2 regions of the Aquitalea sp. FJL05 genome follow, and region 1 is predicted to be linked to the other one. Evidence: riboswitches for the same ligand, from Rfam matches in the RefSeq annotation. Region 1 holds a riboswitch; the other holds the start of a gene.
What was found. Region 1 has a riboswitch for thiamine pyrophosphate ahead of DBR44_RS03465 (thiamine ABC transporter substrate binding subunit). Riboswitches for the same ligand answer to the same signal wherever they lie in the genome.

Region 1 (7,930 bases):
ATCACCAACGGCAGATTGAAAAACAGATTGCCATACAGCAATAGCCAGGGCGTGTCCTGCAGATTCACCCCCAGCAAGCCCTGCGGCCCGAACAGCGCCAGCACGCCCATGGCCGCCACCAGGGTGGGCATGACAAAGGGCAGCATCAGCAGGCGCAGGCTGAGGCTGCGGCCAGGAAAACGATAGCGCGCCAGACACCAGGCAATCGGCAGGCCGATCAGTAAGGCGGCCACACAGCTGGCAGCGGCCTGCAGCAAGGACCACAGCACGCGCCATTGCAGATAGCGGTCGGCAAACAGGTCGGCGGACACCGCGCCCTGCCCTTCCTGCAACAAACGCAGCAAGGGCAGGATGGACATCAGCAGCAAAAAGGCCAGCGGCAATAACGCCAGCCCTGCACGACGGCCGCGCTCAGACATGGCGCTGCCGGGTAAAAGGCCAGTCGGCAACCAGCACGTCTTCCGGACCGTCTTCCGGGTCGTCCACCCGTTCCAGCCATTGGAAACCCAGGCTGGCGGCCAGCGCCTGCGAGGGCAGATTATCCGGGCTGATGGACAGCACAAAGCGCTTCACCCCGGCGGTTTCCACCGCCCAGCCGGCGCAGGCCAGCAGCGCCTCGGTGGCATAACCCTGGCGCCGGAAAGCCGGCAGCACGGTATAGCCCAGCTCGACATCACCACGCCCCCGCAGATAGGCATGACCGGGACAGGTATGGAAATTGATATGGCCCACTAGTTGGCCATCCTCCCGCCGCAGCATGGCGCGCATCGACCACGGCGCATACTCCGGCTCGTTTTCCATTTGTTCCAGCCGCAGCGACATCACCGCCGCTTCTTCCAGCCAGCTGATGGGCAAGGGGGCACCCAGCCAGCGCGCCGCCTCGGCCAGCCGCGCTTCCATGCTGGCCTGCAGCATGGCAGGCGTCAGGTGACGCAGGATCAGCCGCGGGCTGAGGATGTCAGGAACCGTGCTCGCGGTGGGCATTACTGGCCGGACTTCAGCACGATGCGTGTCCACTTGCCGACCCAGCCGGCGCTCTTGGCCGCAATCTGTTGCTGGTCAGGCGTAGTGTGGGTTGCCGGCTTTTCGGCATGCTGGAATACCGGATCCAGCGCGATGCCAGGCTGCACCGGATACATCCACATCGTGGTGGGGATATCCTTCTGCACGGCGTCCGAGCGCAGGAAGGCAACAAATTTGCGCGCCAGCGCGGCTTGCTGGCCGCCCTTCACCAGCACAGCGCCTTCCACTTGCTGGAATACCGCGCCAGGCAGCAGCAGGTTGGCGGTGGGCGAGGTGCTGAGTTTTTCCTTGCTATAGAACACTTCTGCCGCCGGGCTGGTGGCATAGCTCACCACGATGGGACGCGCGCCGCCGTTGCGCGAGAAGTCGGTGTAATAGGCCTCGGTCCAGCCCTTGCTCACCTTGACGCCGTTGTCGCGCAATTTGGCCCAGAAAGCCATGGCCTTGGTCTCACCCATGGCGGAGATGGTCGACAGCAGGAAAGCCAGACCGGGGCTGGAAGTTGCCGGATTTTCCACCACCAGCAGGTCCTTGTAGGCCGGACGGGTCAGGTCGTCCAGGGTCTTGGGCAGCGGCAGCTGCTTCTTGGCAAACCAGGCCTTGTCGTAGTTCAGCGTGACATAGCCATAGTCGATGCTGGTGGCACCCGGCAGCAGCGGCTGGCCGGACTTGCGCTCTGCAGCTTCCGGCAACAACACACCAGCAGCAGCGGCCTTGCCCATCATGGTGTTGTCGATGCCGTACACCACGTCGGCAATGGGATTGGCGCGGGTCAGGATCAGCTTGTTGACCATCTCGCCGGCATCGCCGGCCTTGATGATGCTGAGTTTGACGCCATTCTGCTGCTCGAACTCCGCCAGCAAGGGCTTGGACACGGCAAACGAGCTATGGGTAAGCACGCGCAGTTCGGCGGCATGGCTCAGGCCGGCCAGCAGCAGCGCGCTGATGAGACTAGTGGTTTTGAACAACTGCATGACATTCTCCGTGCGACAAGGCGCAATCGCCGGAGCAAGCGGAACAACAGATGGTGGGGCCTTCTGCATCACGCTCCCTCCGCTGGCATTATCCAGTTCAGGTTCTAGGGTGTTTCTCAGCCCGCTAGGGGCACCCCTGGTGATTGGCGGCATCCTTACAGATACCTGCCGACATGCTTGCTTACAAGGCGTTACCGTTTATTCACGAAAATTAACAGCCCGCAGCAAACAGAAAACGAATTGTACACACTTTCCCCCCATGATGAATTCACAACAACAGCACGCTTGTTCAAACCGCAGCACTCGCCGATAACCCAAGGAACAAAATCATGAAACTGTCCGCTCACATCATGCTGATCAGCCTGTCCGCTCTCACCTTCGCCACCCTGTCGAGCACTGCCTCGGCCGCAACCGAATGGCAAAAGCAGCACCCGCGCCGCGCTGAAGTGAACCACCGTCTGGCCAATCAGGACAAGCGCATCCACCAGGAACGCAAGGAAGGTGAAATCAGCAAACAACAAGCCCGCGAACTGCACCAACAGGACCACGCCATCCGCCAGCAGGAACGTGCCGATGCCCGTAAAAATCATGGCCACATCAGCAAGCAGGAACAAAGAAACCTGAATCAGCAAGAAAACAAGGTCAGCAAGGAAATCGGCAAGTAAACTTCAGCCATATTCCAAGCAATTACCGGCCAGAAGCTAGCCGGCCACGGTGGCCGAGCACGCTCTGGCCGGCCTGCCTTATACCGAAGAGCGAGCCTTTTCCATGAAATCGCATGCGCAAACAGCCATCCGCCTGATCCTGCTCTGCCTGCTGCCGCTCACCGCCTGGGCCGGCATTGGCGAAGAAGGGGCACGTCACTTGCTGTCGCGCACCGGCTTTGGTGCCAATCCGGCACAAATCGCCCTGTATGCCCCACTGGGCCGCCAACAGGCAGTGGACCGGCTGCTGGATCATGCCGTGTACAGCGCCCTCAGCGCGCCGCCCGCCTGGGTCAATGAACCATTCGACCACCCCGGCAAACCCAATCTGACCGAAGACGAAAAGAAAGCCCTGCAAAAAGAGCGCAACGAACATGCGCAAGAGTTGCGTGGCTGGTGGCTGGAAGAAATGCGCAGCACGCCCAGCCCGCTGACGGAAAAGATGACCCTGTTCTGGCATAACCATTTTGTTTCCGGGCTGGACAAGGTGGGCGTGCCGCAACTGATGTATCAGCAGAATGTATTGCTGCGCCATCAGGCACTGGGCAACTTCGGCCAGCTGCTGCACGCCATCGCCCGCGATCCGGCGATGATGCGCTATCTGGACACGGTGAATAACCGCAAGGGCCAGCCAAACGAGAATTTTGCCCGCGAAGTGATGGAGCTGTTCACCCTGGGCGAAGGCCATTACAGCGAGCAGGACATCCGCGAAGCCGCGCGTGCCTTTACCGGCTGGTCGCTGGACAAGGACTTCCAGTTTGTCTACCGCCCCAATCAGCATGACAACGGCGACAAAACCATCTTCGGCCAGCAAGGCAATTTCGATGGCGACGACGTGCTGGACATGCTGCTGCGCAAACCGCAGACCGCGCGCTTTGTCACCATCAAGCTGTGGAAAACCCTGGTGTCGCCCACCCCGAACGAGGCCGACATCCAGCGCCTGTCCGCGCTGTTCTACCGCGACAATTACGAAATCCGTCCGCTGCTGCGCGCCATGCTGCTGACACCGGCCTTCTGGCAAAGCCAGGGCCAGTTGATCAAGTCCCCGCTGGAACTGACCGTGGGCACGCTGGTGACCTTCGACCTGACCCCGCCGGACTGGCGTGCGCTGGCCGGGCTCAACCGCCAGTTGGGCCAGGACGTGTTCAACCCGCCCAATGTCAAAGGCTGGCCCGGTGGCGAAGTATGGATCAACAGCGCCACCCTGCTGACGCGCAAGCAGTTTCTGGACCGCCTCAGTCATGATGCCGCGCCCATTCGCAACAACTTCGTCAAAGCCGATAGCCAGATGGACGAAGCCCGCGGGCGCGAGGCACGTATCCAGCGGATGATCCAGGCCGGCTTGCGCCCGATCAAGCTGCAACCAGACGAGTGGACCGCCATCTACCATATCCGTACTGCAGCCGATAGCGCCCGCCTGCTACTGGCCGTGCCACCGGCCCAGCCGCTGCCGGAAGGCATGAGCGGCGCACAAGCCATTGCGCCCTTGCTGCTGGACCCGGCTTACCAGGTTCATTGAAACCACTACCAGGGACTCTGCCATGTTTCAACGCCGCGAATTTCTCAAGGCCATGGGGGCCGGCCTGCTGGTTTCAGTACTGCCGAATCTCAGCTATGCACTGGCACCGGCCGCTTACCAGCGCCTGCTGGTGCTGATCGAGCTAAAAGGTGGCAATGACGGGCTCAATACGGTCATCCCCTACGCCAGCGATGACTACTATCGCCTGCGCCCCGCCATCGGTATTCCCCGGCCGCAAGTACTGCAACTAAATGAACAGATCGGCCTGCACCCGGCCATGAGCAGCCTGCTGCCCTTGTGGCAAAACCACCAGCTGGCGGTGCTGCAAGGCGTAGGCTATCCCGAGCCCAATCTGTCGCACTTTCGTTCCATCGAAATCTGGGAAACGGCCTCGGCCAGCAACCAGTATCTGGGCGAAGGCTGGCTGACCCGGCTGTTTCGCAGCCAGCCGGTACCGGCCGGCTTTGCTGCCGACGGCGTCGTGCTGTCCAGCCAGAACCTGGGGCCGCTGGATGGCGGAGCGCGCGCCGTGGTGCTGAGTAACCCGCAGGACTTCGCCCGTCAGGCCAAGCTGGCAGCAGACCAGCAGGCCGGCGCACACAGCGGCGCGCTGTCGCACATTCTCAAGGTGGAGGGCGATATCCGTACCGCAGCCAATGCCCTGCAACAACCCGCAATGAAACCAGCGGCCAATCCGGCCGATGCCCCCACCGCGCCGCCCAAGGCAGCAGGCGGCTTTGCCCAGGCCATCAACACTCTCGCTGACATCCTGCAAAACGGCACCCGCATCGCGGTGGCACGCATCACCCTCACCGGCTTTGACACCCACGGCAACCAGCAGCCCACCCAGGCCCGCTTGCTGGGCGAACTGGCCGACGGCCTGGCCTTGCTGCAACACCGTTTGCAGGCACAGGGCCGCTGGGACGATACCCTGGTGCTGAGCTATGCCGAGTTTGGCCGCCGGCCACGCGAAAACGGCAATCGCGGCACCGATCATGGCACCGCCAACAGTCATTTCATGCTGGGCGGCCGGGTCAAGGGCGGCCTGTACGGCCAGACACCGCTACTGGCGGGCGTGACGGATGGCAACCTGCCCTATGCCATCGACTTTCGCCAGCTGTACAGCACCGTGGTGCAAGACTGGTGGGGCAAGGACGCCCGCCAGCTATTCGGCGGCCATTTCGAGCGACTACCGCTGTTGCGGGCCTGAGCCAGCTCGCCCCGGACACCAATCAAGCCTGCCAAGGCGGACAGCACCCGCCGCCAGGCAGGGGGATGCCAGGATGTATCGGTATACGCGGTGGAAATCACCAGAGTTTGCATCCGCTCACGCGGATAATGATTTGAGTGCCGCTTCCGCGCGGCGGACGGGAAAGAGGGCTTGCCTGGCCAAGCCCTCCTTCACCTCCCAGGCCACCCCACAAGCATGGCCTGCGGCTGCCCGACAGGTCCCGCCCGGTGCGAGGCGCGCCTGAACTCGCGATTTGCTAACGTCAAATCGCTCAAACAGGGCAGGCGCTTAACACCTCGCCCCGGCCACCCGTCGGCATGCTTGACGGGGCCCAAGGGTGGCGTAGGTGAAGTGGGAAAAGTCGGGAGATGTGGGTGACTTCGTGTGCCAAAGTCGAATTACTGAAAATGGGATTTCTGCTTTCGACTTGATGTTAGGCAGATTCCAGCATGGGCAAGATTTTGATGGCATTATTCATCGTGGTGTACGCACTACTCATACTGCTCTATTTGCCCGATACCAAAAAGTGCAAAGTCGTACGCCCTGGCTACAGTTTGGAAAAAGACATTCGCCAGCAAGCCAAAGCAGGGAATCAGCTCGCCAAACTGATTACCCTGCTTCAGAGGCTGGTGGTGGCATACGTTACGATTAGTGTCGTCTTGATTTTTTTGACAAAGATGAGATAAGGGACTGGCTGCTTGAACACGGAGCATTAGCACACGCAGTTTTTCCTAATGTTGAAATGGCTTCATGTGACAAAAAACAGCACCAGCATGCCTATGGTCACAATGAAAGCATAGGGGAAATCAAGAAATAATGGCAGCGTGAGAAGCGTGATAAACCCGATAACTGGCAGTGAGACTATTCTCACAATTTTGTTAGCGGGTAGAAATTCAAGCATTCGGCTGAATCGCCAGCGTGACCTATCGTATTTCCAGTCGATATTATAAAGCCCAGGAATAAGTCGCTCGCCCAATAACATCAAGTAAGCGAAAGACAGAAACCCAAAAAGTAGTTGCAACATAACTGAATCCGTGGTTGGTTTTTTGATATGTCAATTACGAGTAATCATATTGATTTTCCTTCAAGGCGGCTAGGTGTTTGAACACTGACACCAGAACGGCTCGCAGCTTTCCCTTGTGAGTCTTTCATAACTGTGTACATCCGGCCGTAGACGGACATTGCCCTGTAGAAAGGGGCAACGCGAAAGCTATGGATGTGCAAAGGCTGCTGCACATGCAGCGCCTTGGAAGTGACCGGAAACGACCCAAAGTGACTGACTATCGATCACGCACATGAAACTTACTTATTAATATTATCGTCCACCCCAGACAAATATAACAATATTAAACCAATAACAATTGCAAAAATAATAAAAATAGCATAATTGGCCGTTGAGTCACGAGCTTTCTGACGCCGCACTTCATACTTTAAAATCGTACTATCATAAGACTCTACAGCAACACCGTCAGCCTCAATGGAAAATACCACTCTACCATTGACACCCCTCATACGAACCCAGCCCAATTTTACTTTGGAACCAATTTTGTCTGAAAAATTTTTCCACAGACTAATCGCGGTGTTCTTTGAAAAAACGCAAGCTACAGTCGGAGTAGCCACAAGCCACAGCGTCCTTGTAATCATAAAAATTATTATCAATCAATAAAATTCTAGAATTCCCTCCCGTGCACTTACCTGGCCTATATTGAACCGTGCCAATTGAGAACTTAATATCTAAGTGTAATACCTAGAATCAACAACTTAATTATCTTAGGTGTTGCCAATTGCAAAAAATTGACTCCAACCACAAAAAAATCAGCTCAAGCCTTACAAGCATTTATTTTTCCGAACAGATAATCTGAACTTCCTTTCCGGCCAACTGCAGTCTACCAGAGCACAACAGTCTAAATATGTCGATTGCATAATCAAAACCAAGTACCAGCCAAAGCACTACCAGAAACAACCAGGCCAATAGGTGAGAAAATAGCTGCAAAGATGGTAATGACCTGCACCCAGTATTGACGAGTGTATTTTTCTTTTTTTCTAAGAACAAATGCAGTGATGAATGCTAGTGAAGTCGGGAAAAATAAAAAAATCGGTAGTTGCACATTTTCTGCAAAAATAATTAGCACAGACTTAGGTCTGACAGGTGGAGTTTTTACCCAGAAAAATGCATAGCCAAGCATAAGGATCGCAGTTAATGCAATCACCAATGCAATCACAACTGCAATAAATTGCAGCGCCCTATTTGTGAAATTATTGCTTGCAAGGGTAATGCTTTTATTGACAAGAAAAGCATAGCCAAAAAATAGTAAAAAAACAAAACATAGCTCTTTCATCATCTTCCCAACCAAAATGAAATTCAAACTTCATTGATATTGCCGAAAATAAATTAGCAGTTAACAAGAATGAAAAATAAGAATTTTTGTGTTCAGATGGACAATACAGCGGAAACTTTTATTTATCCATCAGCATTAAG
Region 2 (7,930 bases), on a different contig from region 1:
TGGTTGACGGCATCAATCAGCGCGTCGCTGACCTGTTGCCAGCCCAGCTTGCCATGACTGCCGGCCTTGTCCATTTCCACCGTCAGCACGCTGTTCAGCAGCAGCACGCCCTGTTCGGCCCAGTGCGAAAGATCGCCGCTGGCTGGCATGCCACCGCCCAGGTCAGCTACCAGTTCCTTGTAGATATTGCGCAGGCTGGGCGGGATACGCACGCCCGGAGGTACAGAGAAAGACAAGCCCATGGCTTCGCCCTGACCGTGATACGGGTCCTGGCCCAGGATCACCACCTTGATGTCGGCGGGTGCCATGGTGCGCAGGGCACTGAAGATGTCGGCGCGTGGCGGAAACAGGGTTTTGCCTTGGGCGGCTTGCTGGCCCAGCTGCTGATCGATCTGTACCAGACGGGCAAAGACGGCAGGTAATTTCAGTACATCCTCCCAGGCCGGATGCACCGGGGCCAGGGCAGGAGCAAGGTATTGGAGTTGACTAAGGCTCAAGACAGATACCGTATCGGGTTGGTTTTGCTGCATTTTTGGACGAAAGCAGCAGGGACAAGTTGCAAAACAAAAGCCATTCCGCGAGGGAATGGCCTTGTCAGGGTACGGCTTGGCGGCAGGGAGGGGCTGCTGATCTCAATAATGGGCCATGGCCGGATCTACATCACAGGCCCAGGCTTCCACACCACCACGCAGGCTCAGCACCTGTTCGAAACCGGCATTGGCCAGGTACAGGCCAACCTGATAGCTGCGTACACCATGATGGCAGACGGTGACGATGGTCCGGTCATCCGGCAGCTCGCTCATGCGCAGCGGAATCAGGTTCATCGGAATGTGCAGCGAACCGGCAATGCTGGCCAGCTGAACTTCCCAATCTTCCCTTACGTCCAGCAGCAGCGGCTGTTCCTTGCCGGTATCGGCCAGCCATGCCGCCAGATCGCTGGCAGTGATTTCCCTGAGCATCAGAAAACGAAGCGTTCCGGCTCGATGGCTTCTGCCTTGGCCAGACGGGAAATACAGGTTTCAAACAGATTGGTTTCGCTGAAGGATGATTCGCCCACGCGCTTGATCAGCTTGCAGCTCATCACCGGCAGGTCACCCACCACCACGATCATGCGGCCACCTACGGCCAGCTGGGATTTCAGGCTTTCCGGCACCACCGGCAGCGAACCACCCACCACGATGACATCGAACGGAGCTTGCTGCTGCAGGCCGTCCAGACCATTGCCTTCCACCAGGGTGACATTGCCGATACCGGCTTTTTTCAGGTTGGCAGCTGCGGTTTCGCGCGTGGCGGCATTAATCTCAACGCTATATACATGGCGGCCCAGCTTGGCCAGCAAGGCGGTCAGATAGCCAGCACCAGTACCGATTTCCAGTACCTTGTCTTGTGCCTCGACAGCGACGTCCTGCGCCAGACGGGCTTCCAGCTTGGGCTGCAGCATCTTGCCACCGTGCGGCAGCGGCAGTTCGGTGTCGACAAAGGCCAGCTGGCGCTTGTCGTCAGCAACGAAGTCTTCGCGTTTCACGTGAAACAGCAGGTCCAGAATTTTCGGGTCAAGTACGTCCCACGGACGAATCTGCTGCTCGACCATGTTGAAACGGGCATTTTCAAAATCCATCAGCTTACTCCGAAGGCTGGCTGCCAAAGCGGGTGTGCCGCATTGCGGAAAACCTGACTTCAATAGGCAGCGTGTCATGACGATAACTTGCGATTATCCCACATTTACCTTACCTTCACAGCATCGCTAGGGGTCCTGTGCGGCAAGCTGTGGTGTCCTTATCCAGACTGGATGGGGATGTTATCCGCTTCATGTTGCACGGGTGAGAAATACCCTTGGAACCTGACCCGGTTAATCCCGGCGTAGGGAAGCGCAATCTGCATGGTCCCACCCCCTTCCCTTGCAGCCCGGTTCGCCGGAATTCCGCTCCTTGCGCCGTTTCATCGCATGGAGGAAACCCGATGAACGCGCCCGCAAAACTGAATGAACAGATGGTGGTCGATACTGCCGCCATCCAGCCCCTGCCCAATTCCCGCAAGATCTATGTTGAAGGCAGCCGCCCGGATATTCGCGTGCCGATGCGTGAAATCAGCCAGAGCGCGACCCCCACCCAGTTTGGTGGTGAAGCCAACCCGCCCATCTATGTTTACGACACCAGCGGCATCTATTCCGACCCGGCAGCCAGCATCGATATCCAGAGCGGCCTGCCGGCTTTGCGCGCTGCCTGGATTGCCGAACGTGGCGATACCGAACAGCTTGCCGGCCTGTCCAGCGAATACGGCCGCGCCCGTGAAGCGGACAGCAAACTGGACGAGCTGCGTTTCAACCTGAAGCGCAAACCGCGCCGTGCGCGGCCGGGCCAGAATGTCAGCCAGATGCACTATGCGCGCCAGGGCATCATCACGCCGGAAATGGAATATGTCGCCATCCGCGAAAGCCTGAACCGCAAGGCCTATATCGGGAGCCTGCAGGCTGCCGGTGGCAAGAACACCAAGCTGCTGGAGCTGATGACCCGCCAGCATGCCGGTCACAGTTATGGTGCGGCGCTGCCGGAGGAAATCACCCCGGAATTCGTGCGCCAGGAAGTGGCCTGCGGCCGCGCCATCATTCCCAACAACATCAACCATCCGGAATCCGAGCCGATGATCATCGGCCGCAACTTCCTGGTGAAGATCAACGGCAATATCGGCAATAGTGCGGTAACGTCGTCGATTTCCGAAGAAGTGGACAAGATGACCTGGGGCATCCGCTGGGGTGCCGACACCATCATGGACCTGTCCACCGGCAAGAACATCCATGAAACCCGCGAGTGGATTTTGCGCAATTCGCCGGTACCCATCGGCACCGTGCCCATCTATCAGGCGCTGGAAAAGGTCAACGGCAAGGCCGAAGACCTGAGCTGGGAAATCTTCAAGGACACGCTGATCGAGCAGGCCGAGCAGGGCGTGGACTACTTCACCATCCACGCTGGTGTGCTGCTGCGCTATGTGCCGCTGACCGCCAACCGCATGACCGGCATCGTGTCGCGTGGTGGTTCCATCATGGCCAAGTGGTGTCTGGCCCACCATCAGGAAAACTTCCTCTACACCCATTTCGAGGACATCTGCGAAATCATGAAGGCTTACGACGTGGCCTTCAGCCTGGGTGATGGTCTGCGTCCGGGCAGCGTGTGGGATGCCAACGATGCCGCCCAGCTGGGCGAACTGAAAACCCTGGGCGAGCTGACGCAGATTGCCTGGCAGCACGATGTGCAGGTGATGATCGAAGGCCCCGGCCATGTGCCGATGCAGCTGATCAAGGAGAATATGGACAAGGAACTGGAGTGGTGCCACGAAGCGCCGTTCTACACCCTGGGCCCGCTCACCACCGACATCGCACCGGGCTACGACCACATCACCTCGGCCATCGGCGCTGCCCAGATCGGCTGGTATGGCACGGCCATGCTGTGCTACGTCACCCAGAAGGAACACCTGGGCCTGCCCAACAAGGACGACGTCAAGGAAGGCATCATCACCTACAAGCTGGCCGCCCATGCGGCCGATCTGGCCAAGGGTCACCCTGGTGCGCAGATCCGCGATAACGCGCTGTCCAAGGCGCGTTTCGAATTCCGCTGGGAAGACCAGTTCAATCTGGGTCTGGATCCGGACAAGGCGCGCAGCTTCCATGACGAAACCCTGCCCAAGGACAGCGCCAAGGTGGCGCACTTCTGTTCCATGTGCGGCCCGCATTTCTGCTCGATGAAGATCACCCAGGACGTACGCGAATTCGCCGCCAAGCAGGGCATCAGCGAGGAAGCGGCGCTGCAGAAGGGCATGGAAGTGAAGTCGGTGGAGTTTGTGAAGGGCGGAGCCAAGCTGTACGACAAGATCTGATCTAACTGAAGCTGAAGTCAAAACCGTCTGTCACTTTTGTGCAGGCGGTTTTTTTGCGTCTGCAACATTGTTTTGGATTATGCATGCAGATATTGATGATTGTGGAATTCAGTTATTTATTCCGGCAATAAGTTCAGGACATATTATTGCCATTTAATGCCATCATCCGCCTGCACCAGAACAGTTGTTGCGGAGAGATCAATGCTGTCTTGCAGTATAAAGCTGATTATCCTGATAGGAAGCGAGTGGGCAGTCATTGCAGGTCATGCGTAATTTATTTTCCGGTATCTCTTGTTGCAACGGTTTATTTACATCCGGACAGGGAGAAAATAGCATGCGGCAAACCGATTATATTGAAGATTCTGGCAATTTGCCGGCAGCAACACCTGCTGATCAGCCAGTTACCAATTATTTAGATGGCCAATCTGGGCTGAGTTCACGGCTTTATAATGCTGATTTAGCACCAACAAATAAAAATGGCAGGCAATGGAGTGCTTACAGTATTTTTGCACTATGGGCCAATGATGTGCATAACCTGGGGAATTATGCATTCGCAATTGGCCTGTCTTCATTGGGTTGGGCTACTTTCCTGCTACTGTGGGCCATACAGCTGGTAATTGTCAGCTATGGCATGGAAATGATTCGCAAGTATGAAGCCATTGCCGGGCCTGTGATCTTGATGACTTTTAGCGCGCTCGCAGGCTGGATTCTGGTGCGTGCCAAGTTTTCCATTGCCTGGGAAATGAGTCATGCACTGAGTGGCACTGACATGTGGATAAAAATTCTTGGTGCTGCGGCCCTGTGGGTAAGTGTTTACGGTACTTTCATTCTTAATTTCTGCGACTTCACTCGAGCTGCGCAATCCAGGAATTCCATTTTCTGGGGAAATTTCTGGGGTATTCCAATCAATATGTTGCTTTTTGGTGGAATTGTCGTGGTGCTTACTGGTGGGCAATACCATATTGATGGCCATATCATTGCGTCGCCGGCAGATATTGTCGCGATGATTCCGAATACCTTTTTGTTGGTGCTTGCCACGCTTTCGCTACTGATACTGACAGTCGGTGTGAATTTGATGGCCAATTTTGTGGCACCAACCTATGCATTGACAAACCTGATGCCGAAGTACATGAATTTTCGCAAAGCTGCCATTTTATCTGCTTTGATTGGGCTGCTTATCCTGCCATGGAATCTTTATAACTCACCCCTGGTCATTCCGATTTTTCTGGGGGGATTAGGAGCATTGCTGGGGCCACTATTCGGCATCATCATGATTGATTACTGGATAATCAGAAAGCAGAAAATCAATATACCTGCCTTGTATTCAGATGATGCACAGAGCGAATACCACTATATGGCAGGCAGTAATCCCAGGGCGATCATTGCGCTGATGATCTCTGGCGGGCTGGCTCTTGGGCTCACCTTCTTGCCCTTGTTTGCTGTGTTCAGAGACTTTTCCTGGTTCATGGCGGCCGGGCTTGGCGGCATGATCTATTTCTTGATTGCTGATCGTCGTGGTCCATTTATCGATGTGGACGGTGAGAAGATTTCTGTCCCGGCATGCCACTGAGGCTGGGGATGGTTGCGGCTTCTCTTGTGGATAAGTTTGCTGTTGCAATACTCCTGTGGGTAAAGCCTGGGACTTTGCTGATAGTGGTTCCATTGTGTTGACTGGCATTGGCTCTGCCCATGGGGCCATAAGCCGGGCAGCATGAGGGCTTATCCACAGGAGAACGCCATGAGCCACGCCGTATCCATCCGCCCGCTTGCCGCCACTGATTTTGCCGCCTGGCTGCCCTTGTGGCAGGGCTATCTGGATTTCTATCACAGCAGCCAGAGCGAGGCGGATACCGCCATCACCTGGCAGCGTTTTCTCGACCCGGCCGAGCCGATGCAGGCCTGGCTGGCCTGGCAGGGTGAGCAGGCGGTGGGGCTGGTACATACGGTGTTGCATCGCAGCAGCTGGACGCCGGGCAATTACTGTTATCTGCAGGATCTGTTCGTGCAACCGGAAATACGCGGTACCGGTGCCGGGCGGGCCTTGATCGAGCAGGTGTATGCCTATGCCAAGACAGCCGGCTGTAGCCGGGTGTACTGGCTCACCCATGAAAGCAACGCCCCGGCGCGCCAGCTGTACGACCGGCTGGCAGACAATCTGGGCTTTATCCAGTACCGCAAGCAGGTCGCTTGAAGCTGGAGTGCGGGCGGCGATGCGATTATGCTGATGCCCTCACCACCAAGGACATGGTCATGATCAACGTCAGCATTCTCTATCCGTATAGCGCTACTGCCCGTTTCGATTTCGACTACTACCTGCAACAGCACATGCCGCTGGCCAGCAAACTGCTGGCTCCGGCCTTGCTCGACATGCGGGTGGAGAAGGGCATCAGCGGCAGCCAGCCGGGCACCATGCCGCAGTTCACCGCGCAGTGCCAGCTGCAGTTTGAGTCGGTCGAGACATTTTTGGCGGCGTTCATGCCGATAGCGGAAGAGCTGCAGGGTGATATCGCCAATTACACCGATATCACGCCGCAGATCCAGTACAGCGAAGTGTTGCTGGGTTAAGCGCCGTCAACAAAACCCCTGCAGCTGCCTTGCGCCTCCTTGTTCAAAGTGGCCAAGCTATCTTGTCAGCTGGTTCTCAGCTGCCTGAAGGGCGGCCGCCAGTGCGGCGGGACCCTGCTGCAGCTGAATACGCGGCGTGCCATGCCAGGCGGCCAGTTTGCCCAACATGGCGGCCAGATCGCGGCACAGCTGCTGAGTGGGCTGAATGCCTGCTTCCAGATACAGCGCCTTGATTTCAAAAACACCCTGCTGGCGATGGGCTTTGGCGTCCATGCGCCCTACCAGCCGGCCACGGCTGAGCAGCGGCAGCACGAAATAGCCGAACTGGCGCTTGGCGGCCGGGGTGTAGCATTCGATGCGGTAATCAAAGCCGAACAGTTCGCTGGCACGCTTGCGGTCCCATACCACCGGGTCGAAGGGCGACAGGGCGGTGCTGTGGCCGGATTTGAGCTTGTCTTCGGCAGCCAGCACCAATTCTGCCTGCAGGCTGTGATGGACAAACACATCATGCTGCCAGCCCTCGATCCGGGCCGGAATCAGCTCGCCGGCATCGGCCAGCTGGTGTAGCAAAGCATCGTACTTGCCCCGGCGCAGCCGGTAGTAATCGGCCACCCAGCCGGCCTTGACCACGCCCAGCGCACGGCAGCTGTGGCGCACCATATCGCGCTGCGCTGCTTCCAGGCTGGGCAGATCGCGTGCGTCGTCCCAATCCGGCCTGACTCTTTCGGCCACATCGTAGACGCGTTGAAAGCTGCGCCGCTCCTTCACCATCAGCTGGCCCAGGGTGAACAGCACTTCCAGATGGCGCTTTTCCGGCTTCCAGTCCCACCAGCCGTCACCCTTGCCGGCGCTGCGCTTGAAATCCGCCGAGCGTACCGGGCCGTGTTGCCTGACATGTTCCAGTATTGTGTTGACCGCATCCTGGTGTTGTTCCAGCCAGCGTTGCGGGTATTTCCAGCCCATCTGGGCCGGGTCCAGCATGCGATGGCGCAGCAGGCGGTAGTCTTCCTGCGGCACGAAGCAGGCTTCGTGTGCCCAGTATTCGAACAGCTGGCCACTGGCGAGCGCAGCATCCAGCCAGGCCGGGTCGTAATGGCCCAGCCGGCTGTACAACACCAGATAGGGGCTGCGCGCCACCACGCTGATGGTGTCGATCTGCAACAGCGCCATGCGGCGAATGGCGGTCATCACGTCGGCCGGGCCCGCCTTGCGCCGTGGCGGAGCCAGTAGTCCCTGAGCGGCCAGATGCAGCAGGCGGGCTTGTTGCAGGCTGAGATGCTGGGTCATGGTGTGGGCAGACATGAGACAGGACAGATGACTATAGCAAAGCCACTGCGCTTGTCGATTGCGCTGTGTTCCGTTCCGCGCCATCCTGCAGTACTGCATCAGGAGCAAGAGGAAAAATAACGATGGATACTGGCAAGCATCAGCTGGAGCAGCTGTTTGCCCAGCTTGGTCTGGACAATGATGTCACGGCAATAAAAGTGTTTCTGGC

Region 2: linked by a shared signal. The riboswitch ahead of thiC (phosphomethylpyrimidine synthase ThiC) and the one ahead of DBR44_RS03465 (thiamine ABC transporter substrate binding subunit) in region 1 are both predicted to bind thiamine pyrophosphate.

The regions. Positions count from the first base shown of each region.
Region 1 covers NZ_QAJS01000004.1:106,025-113,954, reverse strand. The annotation lists gene DBR44_RS03475 (iron ABC transporter permease) at 1-419, opposite strand, end outside; gene DBR44_RS03470 (GNAT family N-acetyltransferase) at 412-984, opposite strand; gene DBR44_RS03465 (thiamine ABC transporter substrate binding subunit) at 984-1,997, opposite strand; TPP riboswitch at 2,054-2,145, opposite strand; gene DBR44_RS03460 (hypothetical protein) at 2,327-2,662, shown strand; gene DBR44_RS03455 (DUF1800 family protein) at 2,712-4,220, shown strand; gene DBR44_RS03450 (DUF1501 domain-containing protein) at 4,243-5,430, shown strand; gene DBR44_RS03445 (hypothetical protein) at 5,901-6,137, shown strand; gene DBR44_RS03440 (hypothetical protein) at 6,200-6,475, opposite strand; gene DBR44_RS03435 (hypothetical protein) at 6,754-7,071, opposite strand; gene DBR44_RS03430 (hypothetical protein) at 7,377-7,793, opposite strand.
Region 2 covers NZ_QAJS01000003.1:124,238-132,167, reverse strand. The annotation lists gene ung (uracil-DNA glycosylase) at 1-497, opposite strand, end outside; gene DBR44_RS02655 (rhodanese-like domain-containing protein) at 633-962, opposite strand; gene DBR44_RS02650 (protein-L-isoaspartate O-methyltransferase) at 959-1,618, opposite strand; TPP riboswitch at 1,737-1,884, shown strand; gene thiC (phosphomethylpyrimidine synthase ThiC) at 1,960-3,870, shown strand; gene DBR44_RS02640 (cytosine permease) at 4,205-5,440, shown strand; gene DBR44_RS02635 (GNAT family N-acetyltransferase) at 5,609-6,061, shown strand; gene DBR44_RS02630 (EthD family reductase) at 6,121-6,435, shown strand; gene DBR44_RS02625 (winged helix-turn-helix domain-containing protein) at 6,493-7,737, opposite strand; gene DBR44_RS02620 (DUF2789 domain-containing protein) at 7,845-7,930, shown strand, end outside.